Regions from separate parts of the Runella sp. R5_40 genome, predicted to be linked through region 1. Evidence: riboswitches for the same ligand, from Rfam matches in the RefSeq annotation. Region 1 holds a riboswitch; the other holds the start of a gene.
What was found. A riboswitch is a leader RNA that binds a small molecule or an ion and turns the genes downstream of it on or off. The one in region 1 is predicted to bind thiamine pyrophosphate.
Positions count from the first base shown of each region.

Region 2: linked by a shared signal. The riboswitch ahead of AC23N5_RS06370 (TonB-dependent receptor) and the one ahead of AC23N5_RS30310 (class I SAM-dependent methyltransferase) in region 1 are both predicted to bind thiamine pyrophosphate.

Region 1 covers NZ_JBYFCH010000037.1:33,435-49,687, reverse strand. The annotation lists gene AC23N5_RS30320 (CE1 family esterase) at 4-921, opposite strand; gene AC23N5_RS30315 (DinB family protein) at 1,095-1,595, shown strand; TPP riboswitch at 1,655-1,745, shown strand; gene AC23N5_RS30310 (class I SAM-dependent methyltransferase) at 1,851-2,576, shown strand; gene AC23N5_RS30305 (AIR synthase family protein) at 2,579-3,631, shown strand; gene AC23N5_RS30300 (thiamine phosphate synthase) at 3,628-4,266, shown strand; gene AC23N5_RS30295 (Trm112 family protein) at 4,244-4,522, shown strand; gene AC23N5_RS30290 (Crp/Fnr family transcriptional regulator) at 4,506-5,090, opposite strand; gene AC23N5_RS30285 (SDR family oxidoreductase) at 5,097-6,119, opposite strand; gene AC23N5_RS30280 (MFS transporter) at 6,216-6,953, shown strand; gene AC23N5_RS30275 (NAD(P)/FAD-dependent oxidoreductase) at 7,043-8,203, opposite strand; gene AC23N5_RS30270 (2Fe-2S iron-sulfur cluster-binding protein) at 8,214-8,534, opposite strand; gene AC23N5_RS30265 (four helix bundle protein) at 8,627-8,995, opposite strand; gene AC23N5_RS30260 (SDR family NAD(P)-dependent oxidoreductase) at 9,073-9,840, opposite strand; gene AC23N5_RS30255 (HD domain-containing protein) at 9,869-10,468, opposite strand; gene AC23N5_RS30250 (aldehyde dehydrogenase family protein) at 10,730-12,157, opposite strand; gene AC23N5_RS30245 (HD domain-containing protein) at 12,162-12,749, opposite strand; gene AC23N5_RS30240 (PEP-utilizing enzyme) at 12,846-14,660, opposite strand; gene AC23N5_RS30235 (PEP/pyruvate-binding domain-containing protein) at 14,785-15,858, opposite strand; gene AC23N5_RS30230 (cytochrome P450) at 15,883-16,253, opposite strand, start outside.
Region 2 covers NZ_JBYFCH010000002.1:370,417-386,669, reverse strand. The annotation lists gene AC23N5_RS06370 (TonB-dependent receptor) at 1-1,919, opposite strand, end outside; TPP riboswitch at 1,910-2,005, opposite strand; gene AC23N5_RS06365 (phosphatase PAP2 family protein) at 2,068-2,664, opposite strand; gene AC23N5_RS06360 (DUF58 domain-containing protein) at 2,758-3,627, opposite strand; gene AC23N5_RS06355 (DUF4296 domain-containing protein) at 3,673-4,032, shown strand; gene AC23N5_RS06350 (hypothetical protein) at 4,110-4,658, shown strand; gene AC23N5_RS06345 (ExbD/TolR family protein) at 4,676-5,068, opposite strand; gene AC23N5_RS06340 (MotA/TolQ/ExbB proton channel family protein) at 5,091-5,771, opposite strand; gene AC23N5_RS06335 (NUDIX hydrolase) at 5,983-6,744, shown strand; gene AC23N5_RS06330 (hypothetical protein) at 6,792-7,274, opposite strand; gene ggt (gamma-glutamyltransferase) at 7,492-9,252, shown strand; gene AC23N5_RS06320 (alpha/beta fold hydrolase) at 9,329-10,051, shown strand; gene AC23N5_RS06315 (hypothetical protein) at 10,118-10,690, opposite strand; gene AC23N5_RS06310 (TVP38/TMEM64 family protein) at 10,717-11,406, opposite strand; gene dnaN (DNA polymerase III subunit beta) at 11,410-12,534, opposite strand; gene aroC (chorismate synthase) at 12,586-13,671, opposite strand; gene AC23N5_RS06295 (BatD family protein) at 13,671-15,080, opposite strand; gene AC23N5_RS06290 (hypothetical protein) at 15,201-15,410, shown strand; gene AC23N5_RS06285 (M3 family metallopeptidase) at 15,448-16,253, opposite strand, start outside.

The DNA.
Region 1 (16,253 bases):
CCCTCACGGCAATTGGTAACGTTGAAAGAACTCCCAAATGACATCGTTGGCGTTGATGGCAGTGGAAGGGTCATCGGCGGCGACGCGACTTTTAACACCCCCAGGCCAGGAATGCCCCCCGTCGTTGGTAAAATAAAACTCGATGGTACTGTTGGTGCAATTGCTCCATTTGGTGAGCGTATAATTGGGGAAAGTGTTGACCGTTTTGCTAGTTGAAGCGCAACCGTCGTTTTTTACCCAAGCTGAAAGGCCGTCGGCGACGGGCGGGAAGTAATACCCAAAAATCCCCGTGCCACCTTCGTAGGGAACTTTGGCATCAAGTTTGGAATGAATGTGCAAAATCGGAACGGGGCGCGTTGGCTGGCAGGTAGTAGTGGTGGCCAATGTTCCTGCGACGGGAGCAATGGCGGCAATTTTGTTGGAAAGCTCACACGCAAGGCGGTAACACATCATGGCGCCGTTTGACATACCCGTGGCATAGACTTTTTTTGGGTTGATGTTGGGGTATTTTTTTATCAATTCATCAATCAGAACACCGATAAATTTTACATCGTCAATGTTTTTCTCCACGGCGTAGTCGCAGCACGTACCTGCATTCCAGGTGCGTGCCCCCAAGATTCCGTCGCTTTGTACGCCATCGGGATAGACAATGGCAAATTGAGCCGCGTTGGCTTTATCTGTCAATAAATAATCACTTTCCATTTGCGAACCTCTCCCACCACCGCCGTGTAGGGCGATGACCAGTGGAACGTCGTTGGATTGGTCGTAATTGGGAGGAAGATTGATTAAATAAAAGCGGTTTCGGCCATCTACGGTCAATGTCCCTTCGGTGCGACGAAGGGTAGGCTCGGCGGGCTGTGTGGGCTGGCAAGCAAGGGCAAAAACGAGGAAAATTCCCAAAATAATAGATAAAGTTTTCATGGAGGTTGAAAGACTGTTTAATGGTGAAGGTGTTGCGGGTTAGATGCGAAGACAGGGCGAAAGTTTAAACTGTGCCCCTAAAAAAGCTACTGACATAGGGTTGTCATAGGCTGTCCCGACCTTTGTGTTGTTCAAAAAACAAAAAGAAAGTTTACCAAAAAAACACAACAACCATGAAAACATTACTTAATTTATTACTGGCCGAATTAGAAGATGAAAGTATCGGTACTCGCAAAATGTTGGCACTTGTTCCTGCCGACAAAGGCGACTGGAAACCACACGCTAAAAGTATGCCTTTGAAGGAGTTAGGAGAACACGTAGCGGATTTACCAACGTGGATAACATTGGCTTTCACTACAGACGAATTAGATTTTGCCAAGAACCCCTACAACCCACATCATTGCAATGGCGGTGAAGAACTCGTTGCCTATTTTGATAAAAACTTGGCAGAAGCAAAAGCTCACTTTGCCCAACATGAGGACGTTATGCTTGAAGAGCGTTGGCAGTTAAAAAATGGCGATGTGGTATATATGGACATCAGCAAGTACGAAACCATTCGCCATACTTTTGGCCAAATGATTCACCACCGTGCGCAGTTGGGCGTCTATCTTCGTTTGCTTGACATTCCGATTCCAGGCGTCTATGGCCCAAGTGCCGACGAGATGGGCGCGTAGTTCAACTATTTTTGCCAAACTGTTGATACTTTAAAATTCCTCCCTACTTTTGTGCTCATATTTCATGCACGGGGTGCTGTAAAAAGCTGAGATGATACCCGAGAACCTGAACTGGTTAGGACCAGCGGAGGAATGCAGGAGACAAAAGACGTAGGAGAACTAGCCCCATCGTAAGAGGGGTATTCATACTGGTTTTGAAACCTCATTTCGAGCATTCGGTGCAGAAATGAGGTTTTATTTTTTAATCCAACTCGTATGAATGAAGAACTTCAATTGAGCGAAAAAAGCCTTGTCAATCCTCCACTGCGCAACTGGCAAGGCCGCAAAGAGTGGTTTTTTAACCGCGAACACACCGACACGTACGAACTTTGGTACGAAGGCCGTTACAAACGTGCCGAAGTTTGGCAGAAGAAAATCATGGGACGGTTTGTCACCTCCGATACTCGCATCAAGACCTTGCTCGAATTTGGCTGCGGCACGGGGCGCTTCACCCGTTGGTGGAAAGAAATCGGCATTGAAGCCGCTGGGGGCGACATTTCTCCCTTTATGCTCGGGCAAGCAGTTCATCTTTTTGGGGGAAATTTGGTGTGGGCCGACTCCCATTTTATGCCGTTCAAAAATCATACCTTCGATTGCCTCGCATTTATCACGACTTTTGAATACTACCGCGACCCCGTGCAGGTAATCCGTGAAGCGGCGCGCGTGGCCAAATACGGCATTGCGTTTGGCATGATGAACCGCAATTCGCCCAAAGTCGTCCGCCGACGAGTGCAAGAAGCTTTTGGCAAAAACCCCTTTTACGTTACCGCAACGTTTTACACTCCTACCCTGCTTACCCAAAAAATCAACGAGGCGCTGGAGGGACGGAGCTATACAATTGAATGGCAAGCAACGGGGCTTCCTGAGTGGTTTCCTGTGCAAGAATGGCACGTTCCGTACGGCGATTTCTTTGGTTTATTTGTCAAATTCAACGATGTGTAGTGATGGAAAACGCGGGCAAAATCAACGAAGAATACTTCAAACAAGTCATTTTACCCAACAGTGGTTTTCGGCGAAAAGAAGTGCTCGTCGGGCCGAATTTTGGCGTGGACGTGGCATTGATTGATTTGCTAGACGGCCGAGCAATAGCACTTACGAGCGACCCGCTCAGCCTTATCCCGACCTTGGGACTGCAAGAATCGGCTTGGCTATCGGTGCATTTGATGGCCAACGACATCGCGACCACGAGTTTTTCGCCCCAGTATTTGCAAACAGTGTTGAACCTCCCAACCAGCATCACCGACGCTCAGTTTCGGGAATATTGGCAGCACATCGACCACTTTAGTCAGCAAATTGGGGTGGCCATTACGGGAGGTCATACGGGAAGTATTGAAGGACAAAATTCAACGATTGCGGGCGGTGGAACGATGATTACCATTGCTCCCAAAGATCAAATATTGACCTCCAACAACGCGCAAGCGGGGGATTTGATTGTGATGACCAAACAGTGCGCCATGTCGTCGGTGGCGATTTTGGCCTTGTCTTTTCCCGAAACGGTCAAACAGCGATTGGGCACAGAAATAGCCCAGAAAGCCAGCGATTTGTTTTACCAAACCTCAGTTTTGACAGAAGCGGAGGTAGTTCGACAACTCAATGAAAAACAGCGGGTTGTCAACGCCATGCACGACGTCACTGAAGGCGGTGTGCTGGGGGCGGTGCTTGAAATGTCGGTAGCGAGTGGGCTTGGCGTGGAGGTAAACGATGAAAAAATTCCGCGTACTGCTGTAGAAATGGCGGTTTGTGAGCTGTTTGCACTTGACCCTCGCTATTGCATTGGGGCAGGTTCTATGATACTTTCGGTAAGGCCAGCCCACGAAACAGCGGTGGTTCAAGCGTTAGTTGAGCAGGGACTTCCAGCAACCGTAATTGGTAAGTTTGTCGCCTCTTCTGAAGGACGTACTATTATCGAAGATGAACAAAGACAAACCTTGCCTTATTTTGAAACAGACCCGTATTGGGCGGCATTTTTTGGGGCATATCACAAAGGCTGGAAATGAAAAAAAGCATCTATCTAATTGCCGACCCAAGCCTCAACACATCGCTTTTGCTCCAAAAAATTGAGCAAGCGCTACGGGGCGGTTTGTTTGCGGTTCAACTTTGGCATAACTGGCGGGGTGTTTCAGCTCCACTTGCGGTGATTCAGCAAGTGCATGAATTGACCCGAGCATCTCACGTACCTTTGTTTTTGAATGAAGGATTGGCGTATCTAAAATGGAGGAGTTTCGAGGGAATTCACCTCGACAAACCCAATGAAACACTTCCCGCCTTAAAAAAACAACGCCCCGATTTACTGTGGGGAATGACCTGTTCTAACTGCGTTGAAGAATTACAATGGGCCGAACAGCATTCGCTTGATTATATTTCTTATTGCTCCGTTTTTCCGTCCAAAACAAGTACGAGTTGCGCGTTAGTCACCTCCGAAACCATCCAAAATACCCGTCAATTTTACCAAGGAAAGGTATTTTTAGCGGGGGGAATCAATGAATTGACCTTACCGCGTTTGCACTCGTTGCCTTTCGACGGAATCGCCTTGGTTTCGGCCATTATGGGGACGTCAAGTCCTGCCGAGGCTGTTTTGAATTACCATTCACTTTTAAATCAACCCACCGATGACAACCCATTTTCTCTCTAAGTTGTGTTGCCCATTTGATAAAAGCGACCTTCATTTACAAGTTTTTACCGAAAAAGAACCAGACCTTATTCACGAAGGATTACTGACTTGCCCAACTTGTAACCGACTGTATCCCATTATCCACGGAGTACCCATTTTGATTCCTGACAATTATCGCGAAGCCCAATTGGAACAACCTTTTTTTGTAAAATGGGAAAGTCAATTGAGCCTCGAAGCGAAAGAAAAAGCAACGCAGCAACTCAAGGGCGTTCTTTAGTAGCTAACTCCTTGCGGATTCTGCTCAATGATTGCGGGGTTATTTTGAGGTAAGAAGCGACGTATTGTTGTGGAACTTGGAGCAAAATTTCGGGATAACGTTTTTGTAACTCAAGGTATTTGTCCATAGCCGTGCCATAGTTCAGGAAGTCATTGTCTTTGATTTTGGTAAGAAATGTGGCTTCAATAATGGTTTTGGTAAAAATATAAAAATTAGGAATGGTCTCATTAAATATTTCCCAGTTTTTGCGTCTGATTACCAAAACTTTCGCAGGTGTCACTGCTTGAATGGCATTTTCACAAGGAGTTAAATTGTAGAAGCTCTCCAAGTCGGCATAAAATTGATTAGGGCGAACAAAATACTTAGTAATTTCTTCGCCCTGATTTCCAGTATCATAACTACGTAAAATACCCTCATCCACAAACATAATTTCGTGCGCAACGGCTCCGAATTCGAGAAAATATTCTCCTGTTTTGAGGGTTTTTAAGTGGACGTGGTTGAGCACTTGCTGGATGCTATCATCGCCCAGAATTCCACCAAATTGAAGGGCTGACTTGAGTTTATTCATACTATTCTATTGGACTATCCCAAGTTTTAAAACACTTTCAGCGCAGGCAAGTACAGCTTCTCGGTTAGTGCGGGGGCGCCATCCAAGTTCGTTGATTGCTTTTGAATTATTGATTTTTCGTTCGACGCCTAAATCTACTAAAATGGGCTGGAGGGTTTTGTCAAACAGTGAAAAAAGTTGCACCACAAAATTGGGTAATAGAAACGAAGGAATCCTTCGACGAGGATAGGCAGTTTTTAAAAGCTGAGCCACTTCTTTGAACGAAATAAATCCTGCTGAACCCGCGTAACGTTGATGAGCCGCTTGGGGTTTTTCCATGGCTAAAATCAGTAACTCAGCGACCGAACGCACGTCCACCATATCGAAACCAATAGCAGGTAAAGCTGGCATGGTTCCGTCCAATGCTTTGATGACAATGTTTGCAGAAGTTCCAAAGTCTTCTTCTAACACAGGGCCTAAAATTGCCCCAGGAAGAACCGTCGTAAGTTCTAAGCCCGATTTGTCGGTTTTTATGTACTCCCACGCGGCCTTTTCTGCAATGGTTTTACTTCGGAAATAAGGAGTGGTATCTGCCAAATTGGAGACGTCTGTCCATGTATTTTCGTCAAGAACAACGTTTTTGTCATTTTTTGCTCTTCCATACAAAATAGCTGAAGAAGAGGACGTTAACACAACTCGTTTAACACCGTTTTTTGAGGCAGCTTTCAGAATATTGAGAACACCGTTTTTAGCAGGCTCTATTAGTTCCTCATCGTTTTTGGGTAACTCTCTTGGAAACGGTGATGCAATGTGTTGTACGTAATCCATTCCTTTGGTAAGTAGCATCCACACTTTTTCGTTACTCAAATCCGCTTCCGCAAAACTCAGTAAATGGGTATTGGCAGTGTGCTGACCAATGACAGCTTTGATGGCGTCGGCACGTTGGAGGCTACGGAGCGTCCCTACGACTTCGTAGCCTTTTTCGAGTAGTTGAATGGCCGTATGCGACCCTAAGAAACCTGTTATTCCAGTGACTAATACTTTTTTCATGGCGATTACTTTTGTTTTAGGCAAAAGTAGGGATGCCCAAAATCACTGCAATTACCAAATGGTAAGAAATGATGGAAGTAATTGGGTATTGATATTATGCTACCAGCCTTTGCGGAAGTTCGACGCCATTTTGCCGTCGGAAACGACGTTGCCCAAACCGACAGGTTGGTTACTTTTTTCTTTATGGGGCAAATTATGCAAATTGTATTTGGCTACCTCACCGACAAAATGGGAAGATTGCCTATCCTACGGTTTGGAATTATCCTCTACATTGTGAGCGGATTCGCCACGGTCTATGCGCCCAGTTTGAATTGGATGTTTTTCTTTCGGTTTATTTCAGGCATGGGAGCCGCGGCAGTATTTATGACTTCTATCGCTTCTGTTCGCGACCGATATGCGGGCGACGAAATGGCCAGAGTCATGTCTCTAGTGCTAACCTTGTTTTTATTCACGCCCGTCATTGCGCCGTCGCTCGGGGCGGTGATTTTAAGTTATTATTCGTGGAAATTAGCGACAGCATCGGTGTTGCTTGGGGGTGTGCTGTTGTTGGGAAATCCTCCACCGATGGTCTATCTCTTTGTGATGATAGCGCTATTGATGGCGTTCACTACCGCTGGTGACCCCAATAGTGGGGCGTTAGCCCTAGAGTTTATGGGTGAAAATGCAGGTTTGGCAGCCGCAGTTGACGGCACTATCTTCTTTTTTATTGGTTCAGGAATTGGAGCCGTCATTAGTAGTCAGTTGACCAACGGCGTTTTACCATTGGCGATTGGAGCGGTTGTTGCTAGTTTGATTTCGGTGATTTTGGTTTTTGGGGATACTGCTAAAAAATAAGGACACATTGCTTTTTAACGGTTCCCCCGCCGAACTCGCTAAAGAATAAAAACGCAGATGCGCGCGGATTGTGAGGGGTTGGTTATCAATCAGGATGTTATCAATTTGAGGGTTGCGTCTTCCACTTGTTCCTTGGTGGGAGTGATACCCGCTTGAATCAATTTGCGAGCTGCCAAGTGATCAGCAGGGCGATTTAGAGAATCTACCGCCACCAGTTTATTTTCTTTAAAGTAAAAAATAGAAAACTTATTAGCCACTAAATCTCCTCGAAAGGCGTACGAATCGTAGTCCGAATTGATGCCTGCCATTTGCAATTTAAGGTCAAACTGATTGGTCCAAAACCACGGTACGGCATCATACGGCTGCGTCTTTTCACAAATATGCGCTGCCGCTATTTTGGCTTGATCCACTGCATTTTGCACCGACTCCAAACGACACTGTTTTCCTGCGAAACGGTTGTAATGACTCGCACAGTCGCCAATGGCATAGACGTTGGAAACGGAAGTTTGTTGATACTCATTGACCAAAACCCCATTTTGACACTCAATACCTGCCTCCTGGGCAAGTTCTTGGTTTGGAACAACCCCAATCCCCACGACGACCAAATCAAACTCAGCCAATGCTTCCGCCGAAACAGTGGCATTTAACTGTACATTTACGCCCATTTCTTGGTGCTTTTTGAGAAACACTTCCGACAAAACGGGCGGCAATACGCGTGCCATAAGTCGATTTTGCACCTCCAAAACTGTCACCTGCTTACCAGCTTCAGCAGCACTAGCAGCTACTTCTAATCCGATAAAACCACCACCTACTACGGCTACACTTTCTACAACATCAAGGGCTAATTTCAGTTGTTGAGCATCGCTCATACTTCTTAAATACAGCGCATTGGAGGCAATAGCCTTCGGAAGTTCCCGATTACGAGCACCCGTGGCAAGTATCAAATAGTCGTACTCAAATGTATGTCCAGTTGATGAGGTTACGGTCTGGTTATGAAGCTGAATTGCTTCTATTTTTTCCCCAACAATTACCTCAATGTGATGTTCGGCGTAGTAATTGGCATTCCGAAATAGTAGGTTCTCAACGGTTTGTTTACCATTAAGAAAACCTTTTGACAATGGAGGTTTCTGATACGGCAAATGCGCTTCATCGGCAATCAATTGTATCGTTCCTTCAAAGCCCATTTCGCGCAAAGAAGTAGCCGCTTGGACACCTCCATGCCCTGCTCCGATGATAACCACTTTTTTCATGTTAAAAACGCTATTGTACTGAAGGAATACGAACAATCAAGCCATCTACTTTTGGGGTTGCCCGCACTTGACATCCCAAGCGACTATTCGGCCGTCGCTCGGCCGTAGCGCTATCTAGCATTTCGTTTTCTTCTTCCTCCATTTCAGGCAATTGGCTCAAAAACGCATCATCGACATAGATATGGCAAGTGGCACACATGCAGGAGCCGCCACATTCGGCGACGATACCGTTTACACCATTTTGTACAGCGCCTTCCATAAGGCTAGCTCCCAAGGGCAAATCATACGTCTTTGCCGTTCCGTTCGGTTCAATGTAAGTAATGTGAGGCATAGGGATTAATTTGATTTACGATTATTTCGACTTGCGATTATTTCGATTTTGCGAAAATCAATTATAGTTAAGTTCAAAATTATTATCTTTTGTTAGTCGGTACCTTTGCTTTTTTTCTTTCGAAGGGTGCGCAACGATGCTACAACCATGGATAGTATTTCATTAGTCTCTCGCATCAAGTCAGCTATCCTTTCTCGCGGCACTAAGTTTGATTCAGTTACAAGTTCGAGCCAGTAGAGTGTTTCATCTGCTTCTTCTTCAACAATTTTAAGCTTATTTATCATGTCTGCCAGCGATTTTGCCCTACAAACAGCTCGATAATTTGCTCCTACTGACGAGGATGAGCGAATGAGTTGTTTACCATAAATATCTGCACTCCTACTCGAAGGAAGGGCGTCAGCTAATCGTCCAATCCGAAGAGCTAGCTTTTGGGTTCTTGCTTTAAATTCGTCAGCTTTCATGCGATTTAATTAATTTGATTAATAAATAAGACTACTAAAATAATCGAATTAATCGTAAATCGTATAATCGTTTTAATCTAAAGGAACTGTTTCCCTCCGTCCACCACAATGGTTTGGCCCGTGACAAAATCAGAGGCCGACGAGGCGAGGTAAAGGGCTGTCCCTACAATATCCTCGGCCGTAGAAGAACGTTTAATTGCGCCACGTTCCACGCCGTATTTCTGCGCATTTTCAATCAAATTTAAACTAGCATCGGTCAACGTAAATCCTGGAGCAATCGCGTTGACGGTGATGTTAAACTCGCCTAATTCTTTGGCCATCGACCGCGTTAACCCAATCACGCCCCCTTTGGAGGCCACATAATGTGACCACATGGGCGAACCACTCATGACCGTTGCCGATGAAATATTGATTATTTTACCCGTACTCATTTCGCTATTGGCCGTACTTGCCCGATGCTCCTGAATCATGTGCTTTGCAACGGCTTTGGTACACAACCACGCCCCTTTTAGGTTTACATTCATGACCAAGTCCCACTCAGCGACGGTAATTTCATAGAATGGCTTTCGTTGAATGGTGGCATAAATCGCGGCGTTGTTGACCAACACATCTATTCTCCCCCATTTTTCTATGACCGTACGAGCCATTTGTTCCGTTGAGGCTTCATCGGCTACGTCCACTTTCAGCGCCAAGGCATCTTCTCCCACCATGGCCGCCGTTTCTTCGGCTCCTGCAAGATTCAAGTCACAGACAGCTACTTTTGCCCCAGCACTGGCAAATCCCAACGCGAAAGCACGTCCTAATCCTCCTGCGGCTCCTGTAATAATGACTACTTTCTCTTTCATGCTAATTTCTTTTTAATGGCTCTGGGTTTTACAATTCACCTTCTTTAAAGGCTAATTCTATGCGTTCTGCATCTAGCATGGACTTGGCCATGCGTTTCCCAAAATCGGTCAGCAAAGTCGGGAAGACGTAGTTTTGTAAAATCTCGTGAACTTCCGCTCGCGTAATGCCAAACCACCCTTGAATGATGGTAATCCCGCCCGATGAGTAACGCCACAATTTGTCGGCATCTTTCATCACGGCGTCGTTCAATGAGCGGGCTACAGACGTGGTATCATGCCCATCTATGATTTGAGCAACTGCTTCGATGCGAGTTGTATCAAACCCTGCCTCCATCATTATTTCTTTGGCTACTTTTACCCCTTCCACTTCGTGAAGTCGTTGGATTTCGGGGTATTTTGCTCCTGGACCAAATGCTAATAAAAGTTTGTCCTGAGGGACTTTTGACCAACCCGTATCGTGTAGCAAAATGGCAGGCAGGACGATTTCTGCCTCTGCTTCTGGGTAATAATCAAGCAGTTGTTTGGCAAAAGTCATCGCTACCAACGTATGAACATCGTTTGAACGAACGTTGAGGTGAGGCTTAGCTGCTTGCCATAACGTACTGTATTGGCCTAACAAATCACTCATTTTTGGTTTATTTTAATGGTTCTTGTGTGTGTGAAGGGTTTCTCAAAACCCGAGCGTCGCAATCAAGGTCGGGTTTTGAGAAACCCTCCGCACGGGACACGGATTCTCTACACACACCATACGTCGCAATCAGGGTCGGGTTTTGAGAAACCCTCCGCACGGGACACGGATTCTTTACATACACAACACACGTCGCAGTCAGAGTCGGGTTTTGAGAAACCCTCCGCATGGCACGAAACCCTCGACACGACAGGCACGTTGCTAATAATTAAGATAAATCGTTTTTAACTCCGTGTAAGCTTCCAAACCGTAATGTCCTTTTTCGCGACCAACACCGCTTTGTTTTACTCCTCCAAAAGGAACATCTTGGTACGAACGGTGAATGTTATTAACCCACACCGAACCTGCTTCCAACTCCTCTGCTATGCGTAATCCTGTTCCCAATTGTTGGGAAAAAACATAAGCGGCTAATCCATAGTCAGAATCATTGGCGAGCGAAATAGCTTCGTCGATGGTCGAAAATTTCATGACACCGACCACGGGACCAAAGGTTTCTTCGGTCATAATTTTCATGCCATGGTTAGCATCTGCTATAACCGTGGGAGGGAAAAACCAACCTCGGTCGTACATTTCTCCCGTCAGGCGTTTTCCACCTGTTCGTACGGTAGCTCCTTTGTTAAGCGCATCTGCAACTTGAAGTTCGCTGTTTTGGTAAATTTTTTGGTTCACCAAGGGTCCCATGTCCACGCCATCAAAAGGAAATCCAACCTTGATTTTTTGGGTCAATTTTACTATTTGTTCAACAAACTGCTCATAAATGGTTGCATGAACATACATCCGATTCACTCGGTAACAAAATTGTCCGCTGTTGGCAAAAGCGTGTTTGACAATGGCAGGGCAAGCTATCGCCAAATCGGCATCTTCGCAGACAATCACGGGCGACTGCCCACCGAGTTCGAGCGTAATTCGTTTGTTGAGGCTTGCCGCTAATGCCCCTATTCGTTTTCCCGTTGCAGTTCCGCCCGTAAAAGCGACTTTTGACGTAATAGGATGTTCAATCAAAGCATTCCCAATTTCGTGGCCATAGCCCGTAATGACGTTCAATACGCCTTCTGGATAACCCGCCTCTTTAAACAACTCCGCAAGTCGCAAGGTGGAAAGAGGGGTATCCTCGGAAGGTTTGGCCACTACCGTACAACCCACAGGCAGCGCTGCCCCAATTTTCATACAAAGGAGCGTAATTGGATAGTTAAAGGGCGTTATAGACACCACTACGCCAATGGGTTCACGTACGACCAGTGCCTTTTCTCCTTCCAAATTATGAAGCGGAATTTCTCCTTTGAGACGTAAGGCTTCTTCGGCATAAAAATCCAGCAGGTCGGCACTACGGCCTATTTCATGAATACAACCTGCTATGGGTCGCCCAAGTTCGTTGGCTAAAATACCACCAAGTTCCGTGGCATTTTTACGCATCAGTTGGGCCACCGCATGTTGTAATTTGACCCGCTGGGCCGTCGGTTGTTTTTTCCATTGTCGAAATGCTTTTTGGGCACTTTCTAACGCAAAATTCACGTCCAACCCATTCCCTCGGGCGCACCTTCCCACGACCTCGGCGGTACATGGGTTTAAAACCTCAATGTACTGCCCAGAGTCAGGAACGTGGTCATTATTATTGATGAAGTGATTCATATGTTTAAAGTATCTCGCAAAGCAACATTTTACGGGTTTCGGCTAAATCTGCTTGGGCCATTTCGACCGATTCTGGCAAATCTAACAGCGGAATGATGTCGCGTTCGAGGCGATTGGCGTAAAGCGTGGGCGTTAGTTTAAACCAATCAGCCGCTACACTCACACCCACTACGTGAAAGCGCCACAGCTTGTCGGCATCCCGAACGATTTTATCTTCCAACGATTTGGCAAAACTCCGTGTATCGTGTCCGTCGATGATTTCAGCTACTTTTTTTATAAATGCCTCCTCATAACCCAGTCCTTTTAGCACTCCTTCCGACAAGCGTACGCCCTCTGATTCGTGCAGATACCGAACGTCGCTTTGCATAAAGTTTTCTGACTGAAACCCTTTTTTAAAAATATCATCTTCGTCGATGGAATACCAACCGATGTCGTGAAGAATGATACCCGCCGCCACTAAATCGGCATCGGCGTCGGGATAATACTCCAACAATCGGAGGGCATACGCAAACGAAAGCGGAATATGGACGTCGTTTTTACGAACGCGCATATACGTTTCCGCAGCCTTGAAGATAAGAGCGTATTTTGTCATAACAATTTCAAAAGGTATTGAAAACGAATGGGCAAATGTCTTACTATTGGCCATTTTTTATTCACCCATTCGTCATTCGATGATTCGTCATTCCTATCAAGCTGCTTCTACAATCAGCACTTCGCCGCTTGAACCATTTACTTTGATTAAGTCGCCCGTTTTGATGGCCGTACTTGCCGACCCCGTCCCCGTTACGGCTGGCAGTCCATACTCACGGCACACAATGGCTGCGTGCGACATCATTCCGCCAATATCAGTCACCGTTGCTTTGATTTTCCCAAAAACAGGAGCCCAACTAGGTGCCGTCACACGGGTGACTAAGATTTCACCTTCCACGAGTTGGTCAAGGTCTTCGGCTGAGGTGATCACCCGCGCTCTTCCTTCTACTACCCCTGGCGACGCCGCCATGCCTTTGAGCGAGCTTGTATCGTCGCTTCCACCTAGCCAACTTTGAACGCTTTCGGTGGTAATACCCCACAACATAATCGTGAAAGGCTCCGTAATCACCGCTGGAGGTTCGTTATAGGCTGGTTTTGGAGGGGCTGTCGCCAACGCTGCCAAAATTCCCTTGCGGCGTTCGATTTCTTGGGGCAAATAATCGGGGCCAATGTACGGCACGCCAATCGCCCACGCATTACCATAGTCGAAGATAATTTGCCATATTTCCTCCCGACGGAAGTAGAAAATATCCTCCAAATCGCTCCAAAAACCCGCCTGTTGGAAAATAGCACTAAGCTCGCGCATTTTGCGCCAAAATACGCCCAACGACCAGTGTTCAATGTAAAAATTATGGTTTTCAACGTACGGAAACACCAAACGTGCCAAGCCTAACTTCCCTTCAAAAGCCGCAATGGCTTCATCATTGGGGAGCAAATCGCGGTATTCTTCGGTGATGCGCTCTCTTTCTGCCGCAATGGCTTCGGTAGGGCGGTCGATGTTCTCACCTTTGAGCAAACGACCTGTATAGGTTTTTAAGTACCCAAAAGGAATATCAAGGTGGTCGCGCCAGTACTTGTCTGACGAATACATCCCGTTGCCAGAGGTAAAATTAAACCACGGATTTTTTGCTGCCTCCCAAGCAGCCAACCATTGTTGCCCATTTTCGCTCGTTGCAAGTGCGGACAAAGCATCATTGACGTCGTTTTCTAACACCACCGCCGATACATTCAATTCGATGGCCAACTTGGCTAATTTGCGAATCTCTTCGTCGGGGCGGAACAAATCCACTTCAATCCCTTGCACCATTTTTGCTACGGCCAAATCAGGAATATTTGGGAAAGATTCTTTACAAAAACCAAAGAAGTCTAAGTATGCGGCATAACCCAAGTTCAAAAACTCGAAGTGGTACATACACACTTCATAACACAGCTCAATAAGGCGATTGTAATTTTGAGATAGTTGCAAACTTGGGTCGGTTCCTACTCCCCCTTTTACGTCTTCGATGGAAATTACGTCGGGAAGTGGCTCAAATTTGAGCGTTTCCATGTCTTTAATCACTCGTTGAACTTTCTGATGCCAATTATCCAACAAGTCGTTCCAATTCATAAAGTAATGCCCCGCACGCTCCAAAAACTGTGGCACTCGGTCGCCTATCAATTCGGGAGACACCCCTACTGGACTCATGTAGCAATAGCCATTGTGAATCTTAAAATCCACACCATTGGCAGGCGGAATCAGCCATTGACGCGTATTGTAAGCCCCCAAACAGCGAACAAAAAATTCGACCGTAATGGCATCAAAAGGTTTAAAAACGTTAGGCCAGTGCTGAGAATCACAAAAGAAAAACTTGGCTTCTTCGCGTTCTTTGAGGTTGTCGTGAAACAACATGTAGTAGGGATACAACTCCCTCCACCCTTCCGAACCCGCTGGTGCTTTATCGTCGTAGGGACTAATGAACTTGGTTGCTGACATTGGTTTGATTGATTAAAGTGGTTTAAGAATGGACTTTTTAAATGAGGAATGATCCGAGTGACGAATTACGAATGATGACAATTCGTCACTCGTTATTCAAATAATTCGTCATTCATTACTCGTTCTATTTTTTGCTTGCCAAAGGGTTGATGAGGCTTCCTACTAAGCCTTCCATGCCCATTTTGAAAGCAGGAGCAGTGGTGTTTTTTTTCTGCGACCAAACCGTTTCTGGACGGCTTTGAAGTAGCGTAAAATTTTGTCCTTCAGGCAAATCGGCATCAATGGCCCACTCAATATCCTGCGGGCATTTGTAGTGTTTTTCAATGATTTTAGCCATTCGGCACACTTCCTTTACCTCTGATTCGGTAAGCGAAGGCTGCGAGGCACGGTCCTCTGGGACTTCACGAGTTAGCACTTTTCGGCTCACTTTATCAGGGACGTGTTCGATGTGTTTGTGTTGGATATTGGCCTTCACAATGTGCATCATTACTTTGTCAACCAAGTAGTTATCGGGCGTCACTTCTCCCGACACCACGGCTTCACCCAAGCCCCAAGCGGCGTCGATGGCAATGGTGGAGCGGTCGCCATTGGTGGGGTTGAGCGTCATGGCAACGCCAGCGGTACGGGCATTCACCATTTTCTGAACCACTACACTCATCAGCACTTCGTTTTCGACGATTTTTTGGTCACGGCGGTAGTTGATGGCCCGAGAGGTAAACAAGCTTGCCCAACATTTACGAACGTGTTCCAAAACCGCCTCCTCTCCCACTACCCACAAATAAGTATCTTGTTGTCCCGCAAAACTCGCATCGGGAAGGTCTTCGGCCGTAGCACTCGACCGAACCGCCACGGGCAAATCATCGTTTGCGTTACATAGTTCACACAACGCTCGGTACGACTGCCTGATGCTCTCGGCAACCTCAGCAGGCAGCTCAGACGCAATGATGAGTTGGCGAATTTGGGCCGAAATAGCATCCAATTCGGACACTTTCTCAAAAGGAATCGAAGCTACTTTTTGGAAAATAGTTTCGCCGTGCCCACTATCATGCAAAAAGGCTTCATAGGCATGAGTAGTCACACAAAAACCGATGGGTACGGGCAGGTTGGCGCAGGTCATACTGGCTAAACTCGCCCCTTTGCCACCCAGCAAAACGTAGTCGTTGGGAGTGGCGTCCTTGAAGAAAAGGGTATGTTTCATTTACTTGCGAATTGTCCTTTTAACTTACCATTCAACTTCCAGCGCAATGGGTGCGCGGAACGATGTATTGAAAGCAAATTCAAATGTCTGATTGGGTTTGAGTTGGAGTTGCGGAAAGCGTTTTGTCAGCTCCTCCAGTACGATTTTAAACTCTAATTTGGCCAACGGAGCACCTAAACAATAGTGTATTCCGCTCCCAAACGATAAATGTTCTTTGGCATTCGTACGCTCAATATCCAAGGTTTCTCCGTTCGGAAATACACTTTCGTCGCGGTTGCCAGAGCCCATGATGAGTAACAAATTAGCCCCTTTTGGAAAGGTTACTCCCCCAACCGTTGCCTCTTCGGCAGCTCGGCGTCGCCACGTTATCACGGAGGGATTGAAGCGAAGAATTT
Region 2 (16,253 bases), on a different contig from region 1:
ACGTTGATTTTGATGGGATTACCCACGTCGTTCAATTGTCCAGAAACCACCAATTGGTTCTTGTAATTCATGTAGTACCCGCCAATCGAGCCCGCTACCCGACCTTTCTGAAAACGATAGCCTAGTTCCAAATCTTGCAACGTCTCAGGTTTGGGTTGGATTTGTTGTGTTGACTCGGTAAAGTCATCGCGGTTGGGTTCGCGGTGGGCAATGCTAAACGAAGCAAAAGCTGTGCTGCTTTCCGATACTTGGTATGTCAAGCCTGCTTTAGGGTTAAAGAAGTTGTAATTAACGTCGTGATTTTGCTGACGACGCTGGTTATCGTCTCCTTTTACAAAATAGCCAATCGTGCGTAGTTGGGCATCGCCAAATACGTTGAGTTTGTCGGTAAGTTGGTAATATACTTTTCCGTACAAGTTAAAGTCCGTTTTTAGCCCAACGTTTTCATAGTAACGCTGACGAATGGCGCTGGTACTGGCGTAGCGTGCCCAAATAACTTCTCCAAAGTGGTTGCCGTCGTATTGGTTCCAACCTCCACCGATGTTGGCGGTAAGCTTTTTGAAACTGTTGTAATCCAATGAAAAGGTTGTTCCGTAAAATGAGTTGTCCAACCAACGACGACGTACCAAATCGCTCCGACTAATGGTTTGACCTCCTACCACAACGTTGGGTAATTTATAGTTGCTCAGTTTATCGTTGTCACGGAATTGCTCATAAAAACCGTGTCCTTTCACCATAAAACCATTGAGGTTAAATGTCCAGTTTTTAGAAAGTGTATGCGACGAAATCAACTGATAGTGATCTTGTTGGTAGTTGTCCACTTGGTTGTCGTAGAGGTACAAATTGTACGTACGGCTGTTGGAATTAAGCAAATTTTGGGCGTCGCGGTCGTTAAGGCCGTTGCGGTCGATGTAGGCCAAAATCCCTTCGCGATCGCCTTTAAGGCGGGCTTCGGGAGTTCCTTCCCACGCTTGGTAGGTGATTTCTCGCCCTGAAAAAACATTGAAACGGACAGAACTCTTTTTACCAAAATAAGCCCCCGACAAGTAAAACGATTTCAAGTCGGATTTGGCGCGGTCGATAAAGCCATCGGAGGTGATTTTCGACAAACGAGCATCTATCGTAAAATGGTTGTTGATAAGACCCGTTCCTGCCAATACGGTATGCTTGAAGGTGTTAAACGAACCCGCCGAGTTGTTGATTTCGGCGTAGGCTTCTTTTCTAAATTCGTTGGTGTTGACGTTGACGGTGGCCCCAAAAGCGGCAGCCCCGTTGGTGGATGTTCCCACACCGCGCTGGATTTGTACGCTACTTACCGACGAGCCAAAGTCGGGCATGTTGACCCAAAATGTCCCTTGACTTTCGGCATCATTGTACGGAATTCCGTTGATAGTCACGTTAATACGCGTTGCATCCGTTCCTCTGATGCGCATTCCTGTGTAGCCAACTCCCGCACCTGCGTCGGAAGTAGTGACAAGCGACGGCGTGAAGTTGAGCAAAATAGGCAGGTCTTGCCCGAGGTTTTGTTTGCTGAGTTCAAGTTTGCCAACATTTGTAAAAGCCACTGCCGATTTCGCGTTGGCACGAGTCGCACTGATGACGACTTCGTCTGCGTTGAAAGTGCTACGTTGCAGTTTAATCACTTTGTCAACGTCCTGAACTTTGATAAAATTAGCTTCATAGCCAACGTACGAAACCTCCAATAAATCAGTGTCTTTAGGTAAATCTTTGAGAGAGAACTCGCCTTTTTCGTTTGTTACCGTTCCCCTAAAACTTCCTGCCCGAACCGTAGCTCCTGGCAAAGGTTTTCCGTCTTCCGCGTCAACGATTTTGCCCGAAACGCTAAGTTGGGCGAGTGCAGGCACGCAAAGCAACACTCCCGTTGCTAGGGCCAAAAACCAAGATGTAAATTTTCGCATTGTAACTTCCCTCCGCTGGCATTACCCAGATCAGGTTTTAGGGTATGATCTCAGCCCGTCATTTTGGGGCACCCCTTTTTGAGATATGCTTTTGCGCAAAAGCAACGCAAAGGTAAGCGCATAACTTAGAAAAATGCAAATCTGAACGTTATTTTGCTTTCCGACGTAGCCATTTTTGTTGAATTTTGTACGTCAACCACGCACTTGCGGCTCCTGTGACCGCTCCTGCCAAGACATCACTGGGGTAGTGAAGTCCCAGTCTCATGCGCGAATACCCCACGGCACTGGCCCAAGCGTAGGCAGGAACCGCTACGTACCATTTTGGGTAATGTAAAGTCAGGGTAGTAGCGGCGTTGAAGGCCGTTGTAGCGTGCCCCGAGGGGAACGAATAGTTGAGGTCTTCTTCTGGAATGCGCGCGGTAAATCGTTGGGGTTCAGCAACGAATGGTCGTTCTCGCAATACAATTCGTTTGGTAATTTGGGTAATAGAACTGGCCACGACAAAACTCCCCAATGCGTGCCAGCCGTGTTGTTGTAAGGTTTTGTTTTTGGTGGCAAAACCAGAGGCTAAATAAACCACAGGAAGGCCGAGCCCGATGGGCGTAGTGGTAGAAGAAATGAATTTCTCAAACCGAACGTCGGCAGGCTGTGGCGAACCATATACTTGTTCCAAAAGGCGAGAATCAAGCGTCTGGGCGTGGAGCTGGGAGGCAATTAGCCAACAAAATAAAAAGAGCTTTTTCAACTAATGTGGTGTTTAGGAGAGACTTTCCAAGTTTATTTTCGAGAACTTGGAAAGTCTCGTTTGGCGATGAATGATAGACTTTCCAAGTTTAAATTATCGTTGTCGTCGGACTTTAAAGAGTTTTACCAGCGGCCCAACGTAGTCCGCTTTGGAATCGATACCGACGTAATTGATGTCGTTTTGCCGAGAAAATTGTTCCATTTTTTGCCCCAATTGTGAAAACTCGTGGCGTATCCGTTTCCGAAACCAAGGCGAAGAGGTGTTCACCCACGTAGTTTTATTGGTTTCGGGGTCACGCATCGGGATGATACCCAAAGGGGGCAAATTCGTTTCGCGTTGGTCGCGCAGGTGAATCATCACCAAATCGTGTTTACGAGCAAGGGCACGCAAGCTGTGTTCGTAGTTGGTGTCAATAAAGTCAGAAATGAAAATGACAACACTTCGGCGTTTCAGTACGTTAAGTGTAAATAAAATGCCGTCGGCAAGGTTGGTTTTGGTCGATTGGGGCTTCAGTTTGTAAAGTTCCGTAATGAACTGATAACCGTGTTTCATGCCGTTGGAGGGGCGAATGTATTTTTCTTTTTGGTCAGAAAAACACAACAATCCCACGTGACTAGCCTCCTGAATGGCTGACAACGCCAACACCCCGCAAATCTCTTTGGCCGTATTGAGTTTTGACTGGGTGGCGTCGCCTACTTGCTGTGAGCCACTGACATCGAGCAGGAAAAAAACCGTTTGTTCTTTCTCTTCGCGAAAGATTTTTACAAACGTCCCGTGGCCTTTGGCCGACACGTTCCAGTCAATCGTCCGAACGTCGTCGCCGTATTGGTATTCGCGAAGGTCGGTAAATTCCAGACCAGACCCCTTAAAAACCGAACGGAAACTGCCTCGCATGTCGGCATTGACCGCTTTGCGAATCCGAATTTCGTACTGGCGAATCTTCGTTATAAATTGCTCAATCATTCGTAATTTTGTCGCTGTAACTGTTCAAAAATACAAAAATCGGCCATGATACCTCGCCTTTTATTTTCTTTTTTGCTGCTTGGAGCTTTGCTTTCTGGGTGCAAAGACGAACCCCAAGTTCCCGAAGGGACGCTTTCGGAAGAGAAAATGTCACAAATCTTGACCGATATTCACTTGTTAGAAGCAAGAATTGGGCGGCTCAACATGCCTTCGCTCGATTCCTCTACGGTAATTACGGAGTATTTGAAAAGCAAAATTTTTAAGAAATACGGGACAGATTCCGTGGCGTACAACCGCAGTTATAAATTCTATTCTACCAATCCAGCCTTTATGGAGCGTATCTACGGTGAGATTGTGAAGGAGTTAGAGAAACGACAGAAAATGAAAAATTACAAAGGAATATAACTTCAGAAGTAAGCTTCCCGAAAGTCTGAAACTTTCGGGAAGTTCACATTCTATAAACAGTTAAAGAGAGTTAGCAGATGGCGCTGGAAGACGAATTGAAGAGGGCTATTGTTGCCATGCCCCAAAAAGAAAAAGACAAACTCTTGTTGCGTTTGGTGGCAAAAGATGATATGCTGGTCAAACGGTTGGAGTTTGAATTGATAGAACAAGGAGATACCGTTCAGGAGCGCCGCGACGACATCAAACGACGGATTCTGAAAGTAGCCAAAATGACCCACGATAGTCCAGGTTGGATGATGATGGACATGCGGACTTTTAGCGGGGACATAAGCCAGCATATTAAGATTACAAAAGATAAATACGGCGAAATTGAACTGACGATTTATTTGTTGCTCACGTTCTTTGAGTATCAGTCCGAGATGTTACGCGTTCATAACAGTAAAAGCGATTCGTGTGCGGAGTACATTGCGAAGAAGGCCGACAGTTTGATGAAAAAACTGGCCAAATTTGACACGGATTATTACGTGGACTTTGAACGAGATGTGCAGCAGCTACTCGATTATATACACAGCCACTGCCCCAGAAACTACGCGCGAACGCTAGATATCCCGAAGCAGTGGCCGTAAAGCTTTAAATCTGGCACTTATTTTTTGACCGCCATCACCATTTTGATGTCGAGTTTGGCACCGATGGCCAACACATCTACCAGGTCTTGCACCGAAACCGTTTGATCCACTTGTAGAATGACCGTTTTATCTTCTACACCGTTAAAAATAGCGGCGAGTTGGGTCTCTAGTTGGTCTTTGGCAACGGGGTTGCGGTCGATAAAATAGTTCTTTTCAGAATCGACCGCCACGGTGGTTTGTTTTTTCTGCATTTGTTGGGCCGCCGACGCCTTGGGCAACATGAGCTTAATGACGTTGGGGTTGACCATGGTCGAAATAATGAGGAAGAACAACATCAAGAAAAACATGATGTCGTTCAAAGAATGGGTAAATACCTCGGGGGCAAATTTACTTTTACGGCGTATTTTCATGATAGCAATGCGTTTGACAAAATTAGCGAGTGATTGGCTTTTGCAACACATCCAAGAAATCAAACGCGCCTGATTGCAATTTAAGGGCAATGCGGTCGATTTTCATGTTCAACAAGTGATAGCCCATGTAGGCAATCAAACCCACAATCAAACCTGCTCCCGATGTTACCATTTTTTCGTACATACCGCTTGCTACGGTGCTGATATTGAAGTCGTTTGATTGAGAAATGCTGTAGAAAATATTGATGATACCCGAAATCGTTCCGACGAACCCTAACATGGGTGCAATACCTGCCACAACCCCCAAATAGGAAAGGTTGCCTTCAAGGCGAGACAACTCGATTTGGCTGGCGTTTTCGATGGTGCTTTCGATGTCTTTGATCGAATAACCGATGCGGCCAATGGCTCTTTCAAAAATACGACCTGCTGCTGAACGTTGATTACGACAAAGCGATTCGGCCGATTTGATGTTTCCCTGTTGAATAAAATCCTTTAAATTATCAATAAAGCTTTCGTCGAGTTTGCCGTTGGCGTTGATGGCGAGCCAGCGTTCAATGATCAAAAACAACGTCAGGAAAAACATGATGAGGAGGGGAATCATTACCCAACCACCTTTCATTACTAAATCAAATAGAGAAATTCCTTGTGCGGAGGCTGCGGTAGCTACGGAGTCAACGGCGGTTTGCGCTTGAAGTAGGATCATTACTGTTGGTTTTTTGCTGTGTCAAAAACGGAATGGAATAGGAGAATATTGTTTAGTGGCATCAAATATACGAATTTCTAGCAGATGTGGCTTTTCCTGTACCGAAAGCCAATAAATAGCAGCCGTTAGGTGCAGTGATTGCTATGAAAAATACGGTATTTTTAAATTCATTGTAGCTTTTTAGGTCATCAACCTATTTGTACTCAGTTCCATGCTCGATTCGTTCCCCGCTCGTTCTGCCTCTTCGGCTATTGCACAATTCCGCGATGCCTCTGCTAGTCCTCATTACCACCAAGGGGAGGTTGGTTTACTCAATTCGGTCGATTGCGTCATTTTTGGATTTTACGGCACTGAGCTGCACGTGCTGTTGCACCGCTTTTTGTACGACCCATTCAAGGGCTATTGGGCGTTATTGGGCGGGTTTGTGCATCCTGAAGAAAACATTGATGACGCCGCGCGCAATACCGTAGAGCGTCTCACGGGGCTTGATAATGTCTATATGGAGCAGGTATATACCTTTGGAGCGGTGTATCGCGTGCCTACCGAGCGCGTAATAACGACCTGCTACTATGCCCTCATCGAAGTAGAGCCAACCTTGCCCAAGTTGTCACACGAGTATGGCGCTACTTGGCATCCTATTTCCCAAATACCGCAGCTTGACTTGGTCTATGACCACCTCCAGATGTTTCAAAAAGCCCTCGAACAGCTCCGCCGCAAGGTGCGTTACCAGCCAATTGGGTTTGAGCTTTTGCCTGATAAATTTACCATGCTTGAGCTGCGAAATCTCTACGAGTCGATTTTGGGACGGCCGTTAGATAAACGAAATTTTAGCAAAAAGATTCTGAACATGAACCTGTTACAGAAATTAAAAGAGAAGCAGAAAGGGACGTCGCGGAGAGGAGCGTATTTTTTTCGTTTTGATGAAAAGCGTTATCAAGAATTAGCCGCTAAAGGTTTTTTATTTGAGATTTAGCCGCTAATTCTATCTAACACATTGTGCTTGCAGCGGGCGGTTTGTTTTTAGCAAAACAGTTGGCCCCAGTTGTCTTGAATGTCGTTGGCCTTGTCAAACGAGGCAACCCATTGAATAAAAAGCAATCGAAAATCTTCGATGGCTTCGCGTAATACTTCAAGGTAATGTACTTCCTTGAAATCCATCATTTCAAGGCCATAGGTGTGAGCTTCTAAGCTCCGTGCGTGAATTTTAACAAGAACAGCATTTTCCATTCGTAGGCTGTACAAATCAGCCCCTTCCGCTGCCGCAATTTTTGCGCGAATCAAGGCAGCATCCTGAAAAATGGTCTCGCGGTAGTGATCCATGAAACAACCGTCGTCTTCAATAAGAGACATAAGTGAATCTACAATTTTGTAGATTTCACGGGCTTGTTTCATAATGGGAAGGCTCTCTACGCGGCTTCTTTCTTGTTCATAGTTGTGTTTAGCTTCCTCAGGGTCGAAGTTCTCTTCAAAACTGAAGTTTTCATCATCGTTAAAGTTAGACATGCTTATGTTGTGGAGTAGGGTTATTAACTTGCAATTTGTAAAACTTTTCGTTTGGAAGCAAAATTGATGTAGATTAAGACAGATTAAAATTTGCGGTCAGAAGGGTAAATTTCTCAAAAGCCATTGAGAGGCTATTTTTACGGAACGGGAAGGCCTACTATCAGTAATAAAATACTTTTTGTAACTTGAAACCCGAAATATTCACCTTAGCACTTCTATGAACAAACTTTCCTATTTTTTGGTAGCAGCTACCTTCGTTAGCTCACTTTCTTTGGCACAAGATGTGAAAGAAAGTAAAGGGTTTTACCAGTTCCTGACCGAAGACCCAACTCAAAAGCCTTTTTATTCTGACCGACAAGGAGTTATCGCCTCAAATGGCATGGTGGCATCAGCGCATCCAGAAGCCTCTAGGGTAGGGGTTGAAATTTTAAAAATCGGTGGAAATGCCGCCGATGCCGCCGTTGCGGTTCAGTTTGCCTTGGCAGTGGTGCATCCTGCGGCTGGAAACATCGGCGGTGGGGGCTTTTTTGTGTATCGCACCAAAAAAGGCAAAAACTATACCCTTGATTTTCGGGAAAAAGCCCCGCTCAAAGGCCATAAAGACATGTACCTCGATGCCGACGGGAATGTTATCCAAGGTCTAAGCTTGTCGGGACACTTGGCAAGTGGTGTACCTGGGTCGGTGGACGGAATGGTGGAAGTCCACAAAAAGTTTGGGAAACTTGCGTGGGCTACGTTGCTCCAACCTGCCATTGATTTGGCCGAAAAGGGAGTTGTGCTGACCGTAAAAGAGGCTACGGGACTTAACCGAATTAAAAATGACCTTAAAAAACTAAATACTGATACGACGTATTTCCGCCGACCTGATGGAAAAGATTGGGTAGAAGGAGATTTGTTGGTTCAAAAAGACCTTGGACAAACCCTGCGCCGTATTCAACAAAAAGGCCGTGCTGGATTTTATGAAGGTGAAACGGCGGCTTTGTTAGTGGCCGAAATGGAGCGAGGCAAAGGCATTATTTCGGCTGAAGACCTTCTTCAATACCATGCTACTTGGCGTGAACCTTTAGTGGGGAACTTTAAAGATTATAAGTTGATTACGATGCCGCCCGTATCGAGTGGGGGAGTGGCGTTGTTGCAATTGATGAAGTTTGTTCAGCCATATCCACTCAAGCGTTGGGGCTGGCATTCCGATTCTACGATTCAGGTAATGATTGAAGCCGAACGTCGCGTGTATGCCGACCGAGCCAAGTTTTTGGGAGACCCTGATTTTGTAAAGGTGCCTATCAAAGAATTGACATCAGACGAATATTTAAAAAATCGCTGGAAGGATTTTACGTTTAACAAAGCAACCAACAGCAAAGAAATTGACGGGGGGCTTATTCCTGGTTATGAAAGCTTAGAAACAACGCACTTTTCGATTGTGGACAAGGAAGGGAATGCGGTATCCATCACGACAACCCTTAATGGAGGCTATGGAAGTCGGGTTATTGTAAAAGGAGGTGGCTTTTTGATGAACAACGAAATGGATGATTTTAGCATCAAACCTGGCGTTCCAAATATGTTTGGCCTGATTGGCAACGAAGCCAATGCCATTGCGCCCAGCAAACGAATGCTTTCATCAATGACGCCGACGATTTTGGAGAAAAACAAAAAACTGTACATGGTGGTAGGAACTCCAGGTGGCTCAACGATTATCACGTCGGTGTTTCAAACGATTTTGAATGTCATTGAACATGGTATGACCATGCAGCAGGCCGTCAATGCCTACAAGTTTCACCACCAATGGCTGCCCGACAAAACGACGTTTGAAAATGGCGCGTTTACGGAGTCGGTCATAAAACGTTTGCAGGAAAAAGGGTATATTCTTGAAATGCAACGAAATACCATTGGCCGAATGGATTGCATTTTAATCCGTCCCGACGGGACATTGGAAGGTGGTTCTGACCCGCGTGGCGATGATACGAGCATCGGATACTAATCATTCTAATCCTCATTCTAAACCTTACAGGTTTCCAAAACCTGTAAGGTTTGTCCACGGACATGGCCCCAAAGTTATGTTCGCCTTCCACGGCATTGGCCAAGACCACCGTTGTTTTCTTCCCTTGGTCGAAGTTTTAAAAGACCAATATACCTTTTACCTATTTGACTTGCCTTTTCACGGCCAAAGCCCTGCCCTGACGGATGAAAAACTGTCGATGGAGGCGTGGAAAGCGTACATCGACGAAGTATTGTCGGAGCAAAGTATTGAGCGATTTTCGGTGATGGGTTTTAGTATGGGTGGAAAGTTTGCCTTAGCGACGCTTCAGCTGTTGGCTCCTCAGATAGAATCGTGTTGGTTACTAGCTCCTGACGGCATCACCGAAAGCCCGTGGTACCGTTTGGCAACGCGCTTTTGGGGGACAAAAAAGCTGTTCTCTTTTTTTGTTCATAACCTCTCTTCCTTCAAAACCTTGGCAGATGTCTTGATAAAAGTGGGTTTAGTGAACAAAAGTGCCGTCAAATTTGCTGAATCCACACTCGCAACTCCCGCCCAACGTGAGCGAGTCTATCGTTCGTGGATTGGTTTCAGTACGATTCGCCCCGATTGTGCGCTGATTGCGGAATTGGCAAAAAAGTATGACGTAGATGTACGGATTTTCTTGGGAAAGTACGATGCTCTTTTGCCACAAAAATACATTTTACCCCTCACCAAACGCCTCCCTTCTATCCCTGTAGTGGTATTATCCACAGGCCATCATCGACTTGTGGATAAAGTAGCGGAGTGGTGGAAAAGCTAGCCATTCCAAGTTTTCAAAACTTGGAATGGCTTGTCTAAAAAGTTTTCAAAACTTGGTACGCCTCGCCTAACGGACTTTTTTAAGGCTATTTTTTACCTTCCAGTGATAATTAATGCCCAATTTAAGATAAGGGGTCTTGTTGATAGGAAGGGTTTCAATTCGGCCTTTGAGAAGGGGGCGAACGTAGCAAAAATCAAGGGACACAGAGGTGCCTACAAAATGCGTGAGCCCAAGGGTAAATGAACTTCCTAAGTTCCATCGGTTACTTTGATTCTTTAACGCAACTGCTGTTGACGTGAACCGATATACATCGAATGCACCTTGTAAGAAAAATTGCCATTTGGCATCGTCAAATAGATACCGTCGGACAAACGGTGAAACGATTCCTTTGTTTTGGACATATTCATCGGGAGATAGAAACGTATTGAGAAGTGTTTGGCTTCTGTAGGAAGGCGGAAGAGAAGCCCCTACGAGCCATTTTTGACGCAAAAAATAGCCCACTTGGGGGCTATGACGGAACGAAATCTCGTTTTTAGAGGCGTGAATACTTTCGTGATAGCCTAGTAAAATTCCTTTTTTACTTTGGGCAAAGAGATAACCACTGATTAGGAGAAAGATGCAAATAGCTACAGTTTTCATTGGCAAAGAGGTTTGCTCTTTAACGCTCAATAATCGCTAGTAGTATCTTGTTGATTTTTAGGAGCAACTACTCGAAGCAATCCAACGACGGAAAGAATGACCAAGCCAATGATGATAACTCTACTTTCAAGTCCTTGGTTGGGGTTTTGAAGGAGTTGTTTGATTTGTTGGGCTTCCATCCCGACCCACACCGCAAGCGCCGTGCGGGGAATCATGCCTAAAAACCCTCCCCAAATGATGTTCCGAAAGCGTAGCCCCATCAACGCAAACATGAGATTGGTAAGGGCAAAAGGCAAGACAGGCGAAAGTTTGGTGAAAAATACAAAGCGAATTTCATCCCCGTGGATGCGTTGGAGAAAACGCGCTACTTTGGGAAACTGCGACAAATAACGTAACAAACTATCGCGGTTAAGGCGCTGCACGAAGGCGTACACCAGCGCGATAGCGGCGAGGTTTAGCAAGATCAATGGTAACAACGCAATCCAACCTAGAAAATACCCAAAAACAAAGGCCAAAAGGGTAGGAGGTGTGAGAGCCAAGGCACAAGCCAACGCGCATACCAACGACGCAATGAACCACTCGGTCGCGCTAAAACTCCGAATGTAACCCTCGTTCTGAACGAGCCACCAACCTACCGCCGAACTGGTAATGAAAGGCAGTACGGTCAAAAAAAATGCCGAGAGACTCGGCATTAGTAATTCTTTTGATGATTTCATCCCTTATGCGTAGGTATTGAGCATCACTGGCATCACGAGCATCAAAATCTCTTCGTCGTCTTCTTTTTCGAGCGGAACAACGATACCTGCGCGGTTGGGCGCCGACAACTCAAACGACAAGGAGTTTGAGTTAACGTTGTTGAGCATTTCAATCAAAAACTTCGCGTTGAATCCAATTTCCATTTCGTCGCCATTGTACTCACAAAGCAAACGCTCGTTGGCTTCGTTTGAGTAATCCAAGTCTTCGGCCGAAATGACCAATTCATTTGGAGGGGTCAATTTAAGACGGATTTGGTGCGTCGTGCGGTTTGAATAAATCGAAATACGACGGAGTGAGTTTAAGATTTCGCCGCGACTGATGGTCAGCACGTTCGGGTTATTGGTTGGGATGGCGTTTTCGTAATCAGGGAAACGCTCGTCAATCAACCGACAAATCATTTTGATATTGGCAAAGCTAAAAAACGCGTTCGATTGGCTAAACTCTGCTTTGACAGGAACGTTGTCAGGCAACGATGACTTGAGCAAGTTGAGTGCTTTGCGCGGAATAATCATGGTTGTATCCACGGCCGATTTAACATCAAAGCGGCGGTAGCGAATCAAACGGTGGCCGTCGGTTGCTACAAACGTTGCGTGGTTGGCGCCTAGTTGCAAAAATACCCCCGTCATCGCAGGACGAAGTTCGTCGGTGCTAGTAGCGAAAATGGTATTTACAATGGCACTCATGAGGGAGGTAGAAGACAGCTCTACCGAAAAGGCGCGGTTGACCGATGGAATCTTAGGGAAATCAATCGGATTTTCGCCCGAGAGTTTATAGCGGCCGTTTTCAGACACGATTTCAATTCCAAACGTATCACTATCTACTTTGATGGAAATGGGCTGTTCTGGAAGACCACGTAAAGTATCTAAAAGTAATTTAGCAGGTATGGCAATCGCTCCTTTGTCCGATGACTCTACTTGGATTTCGGTAATCATTACGGTCTGTAAATCAGAGGCCGTAACGGTAAGCGAACCACCGTCGAGTTGGAATAAAAAATTCTCAAGAATCGGTACGATAGGGTTGGTTGAAACGACGCCGTTGATTGCGGCAAGTTGCTTTAGCAATACGGACGACGATACGGTAAATTTCATAGCAAAATGTACGTTTAATAAACAACAAATTTACGATAAAGTAGCATACTATCAAAAATTATGCCTAACGCTTTTATCGCGTAGATAAAAGTCAACCAGCACCAGCGCGGCCATGGCTTCGACAATCGGTACGGCCCGTGGCAGCACGCATGGGTCGTGGCGGCCTTTACCCTGAACCGTAATAGATTCACCGTTTTGATCCACACTTTCTTGGTCTTGCATAATGGTCGCGACGGGTTTAAAAGCCACGCGGAAGAAAATGTCTTCGCCGTTGGAAATTCCCCCTTGAATTCCTCCCGAATGATTGGTACGGGTACGAACGCGACCCGTTTCGTCTGTATAAAAAGCATCGTTGTGGGCCGAGCCTTGCAGTTCTACGCCAGCAAAACCGCTGCCGTATTCAAAGCCTTTGACGGCGTTGATGCTCAACATCGCCTTGCCCAATTCCGCATGAAGTTTGTCAAAAACGGGTTCTCCCCAACCTACGGGCGCGCCTGCGACGACACAACTGACCACACCGCCAATCGAATCTCCTTGTTTGCGAATGTCGTCGATGTAATCAAACATCGTTTGAGCCATTTCAGGGTCGGGGCAGCGTACGGCGTTGGTATCGGTAAGCGACAAGTCGAGTTCGTGGTATTCTTTGTCGAGTTTGAGTTTTCCTACTTGCGATACGTACGCCTGTACATCGACGCCGAGGTCTTTCAGGACCAATTTGGCCAGCGCACCTGCGGCTACGCGGGCGGCTGTTTCGCGGGCCGAACTGCGCCCTCCACCGCGATAATCGCGAACGCCGTATTTGGTTTGGTAGGTAAAGTCAGCGTGAGAAGGACGAAACTGCTGGGAAATGTGCGAGTAATCCTTACTACGTTGGTCTTCGTTCCAAATCATCATGGCAATCGGAGTGCCTGTTGTTTTGTCTTCAAAAACGCCCGACAATACCTGCACGGTATCGGCTTCGCGGCGCTGGGTAGTGATGCGCGACTGGCCTGGTTTGCGGCGGTCGAGTTCTTGCTGGATAAAAGCCAAGTCGAAAGGAACACCCGCTGGGCAGCCTTCAACAACTACGCCGATGGCGGCGCCGTGTGATTCGCCAAAAGTGGCTATTTTGAAAAGTTTTCCGTAGGTACTACTCATTATTTCCGAAAGATAAGAAACATACTTATTAACATAAGGACGACCAAAACGTTGGCCACATTGCGAATGATTTTTTGGTAGTCAAACACAAACTTGGTGGTGTCCCAGTGTTCAATTCCGTTATAAATCGACTCCACCGTTTCCCCCGCTAGTTGGGTATTTTGAATGTTTTTTCCCGTAATAACCAGCTTTAAGGTCGAGTGCAACGTGTCGTATTTTTGCTTTTGAGGATTAAAAAATACCCAAAAAATGTTGTTGCTCAGGTCAAAAGATCCGTTTTGTTTGGGGATGATTTGGTAACGAAATGTTTTTTCGCCCGCAATTTGCCCCTTTTTTCGCAAAATATTATCCTCTACATCGGGCGGATAAACATCAAACAGGGCTTTGTTGGTAAACGTAGGCTCTTGAATCGACTTGATATTGCCGTCGCCAATGATTTTAAAATCATAACGGTAGCTTTTGCCTGTTTCTAGTTGAGTCGTGCTAATTTTTTCTTCAAGCCGAAAATTTCCTACCAATACCTGATTGCGAAGCGGGTGAGTAGGCAGGGTTTGGACTTGGATTGACACGGGCCGAGACGAGAAACTCAGAAAGGAAGGCGTTTTTCCTTCCGACGGATTTTTGGCCATTACGCGCATTGTCAGCGTCACGGCTGGAATCCGAATGGCTTGATTATTAAGGGGGAAAAACGACGCTTGGTAAATGCGGTATTCGGTAAAAGCTTTGCCGCCAATCAGAATTGGAATGGCGGGAATCTCTTGGATGCCGAAATTTTCTTCCCAACAGTTGGTAGGTTTGAGGGCTTTAAGAATTTTTTCGAGTTGTTTTTCTACCTCAAAAAAATCCATTTCAGTAGCATTACTTTCCGAAACAAGCAGCGAAAGCCGTAGGTTGAACCCTTCTTCGACATATACTTTGCGTTTATCTACCCGTACCGACAAGAACGCGCCCGTAGTCGCTTCTTGGGCCAATTCGGAATCTATGGCCTCCGTTTCGTCAGCCGATTCTTCCGAATTGGCGGTTTTTCCTACTATCACCGACGTTCCTTCCGAACGTAATACCTGTTTATTCACCAAAATTTCGAGCGGCCCCGTGAAGAATGTTCCCGTTTTGATGGGGTAGTAGTTTTGGGAAATGGTGTAGGTGACAACGGTTTTTCCTCCAACTTTGCTTGTGAAGCTCGACCGCGAACTTTCTCGCTTTTGAAAGTTTTTGATGTTATCAGGAAACGAAATAAGCGGGATTGGGTCAATATCTGTGATTTTTACTGAGATGACAAAAGGTTCGTTAATACCTATCTCAGTCCCGCTAAATTCAACGGAAAAGGGGTTTTCGTCATTTTGCGCCCACGATGAAGATATAGTGCAAAAAAAAATTAAAAAAAGTATATATAAATTCCCCTGTTTCATCGTTATCTTTAATGCAAAATTAACACACTGGGCGTATAAAACCCCTAACCTTTGACGTTAATTTTGTGAAAGTACTTATTCCATCATTCTCTTAGCGTTCGTTAAAATCCTGTTATGATTATGGCAACTATGTTAGAGTTCATCAAAACCGTGCTTGTGAAAGTGAGTTTTGACAAGAAACTGTTTGAAAAAGAGTTACGTAAGGCATTAAAGGTGCTTTTGCCGGAAGATGTTAAGCAATTACGTGCTTGGTGCTATGAACGTTTTAGTGACAAGTACACCTTCATCCTTAATCAGTATTTTAGGAGGCGACGTTTGTCGCTTAACTAGCAAAAGAGCCGCTCTCGATCAGAGCGGCTCTTTTGTTTTATAAGGCTAACCCGTCGCGTTTTAGCATGGCGTTGGGTTTTGGTTCCCGACCTCTGAAACGCTTGTACAAGACCATTGGTTTTTCAGTACCTCCTTTTGAAAGGATATTGTCGCGGAACGATTTGGCAACGTCTTGGTTGAAAACGCCTTTCTCCTTAAAGGCTTCAAACGCATCAGCATCCAATACCGACGACCACATGTACGAATAGTACCCTGCTGAGTATCCTCCCGCAAAAATGTGCGAGAACGACGTACTCACCGCCGTACCAGGAACAATCGGATAAAGGTCGGTTTGCTCGGCTACTTTTTTCTCTACTTCAGCTACTGATGCACCTGTAGGTTCGCCGTTGTGCCACGCCATGTCGGTTAGGCCAAGGTTGATTTGGCGCGCCATTCCTAAGCCCGAAAGGAAGTTAGACGAAGCTTTGATTTTCTCAATCAACTCATTAGGGATCACCTCGCCCGTTTGATAGTGTTTCGCAAAAAGCTTCAATACTTCTGGTTCAGTGCAGAAGTTTTCCATAAACTGGCTGGGAAGCTCCACAAAATCCCACGATACGCTGGTACCGCTCACAGTTTCGTATTTCACGTGCGACATCATGCTGTGCAAAGCGTGACCAAACTCATGGAAGAGCGTTTGCACCTCGCGGAAGGTCAATAATGATGGTTGAGAATCAGTTGGGCGGGTAAAATTACAAACGTTTACCACGTGCGGACGAACATCTTTCGTTCCTTCAAAATGCTGCGAAAGCGTGGTGTTGTTCCAAGCACCCGCACGTTTTCCTGCGCGTGGGAAGTAGTCGC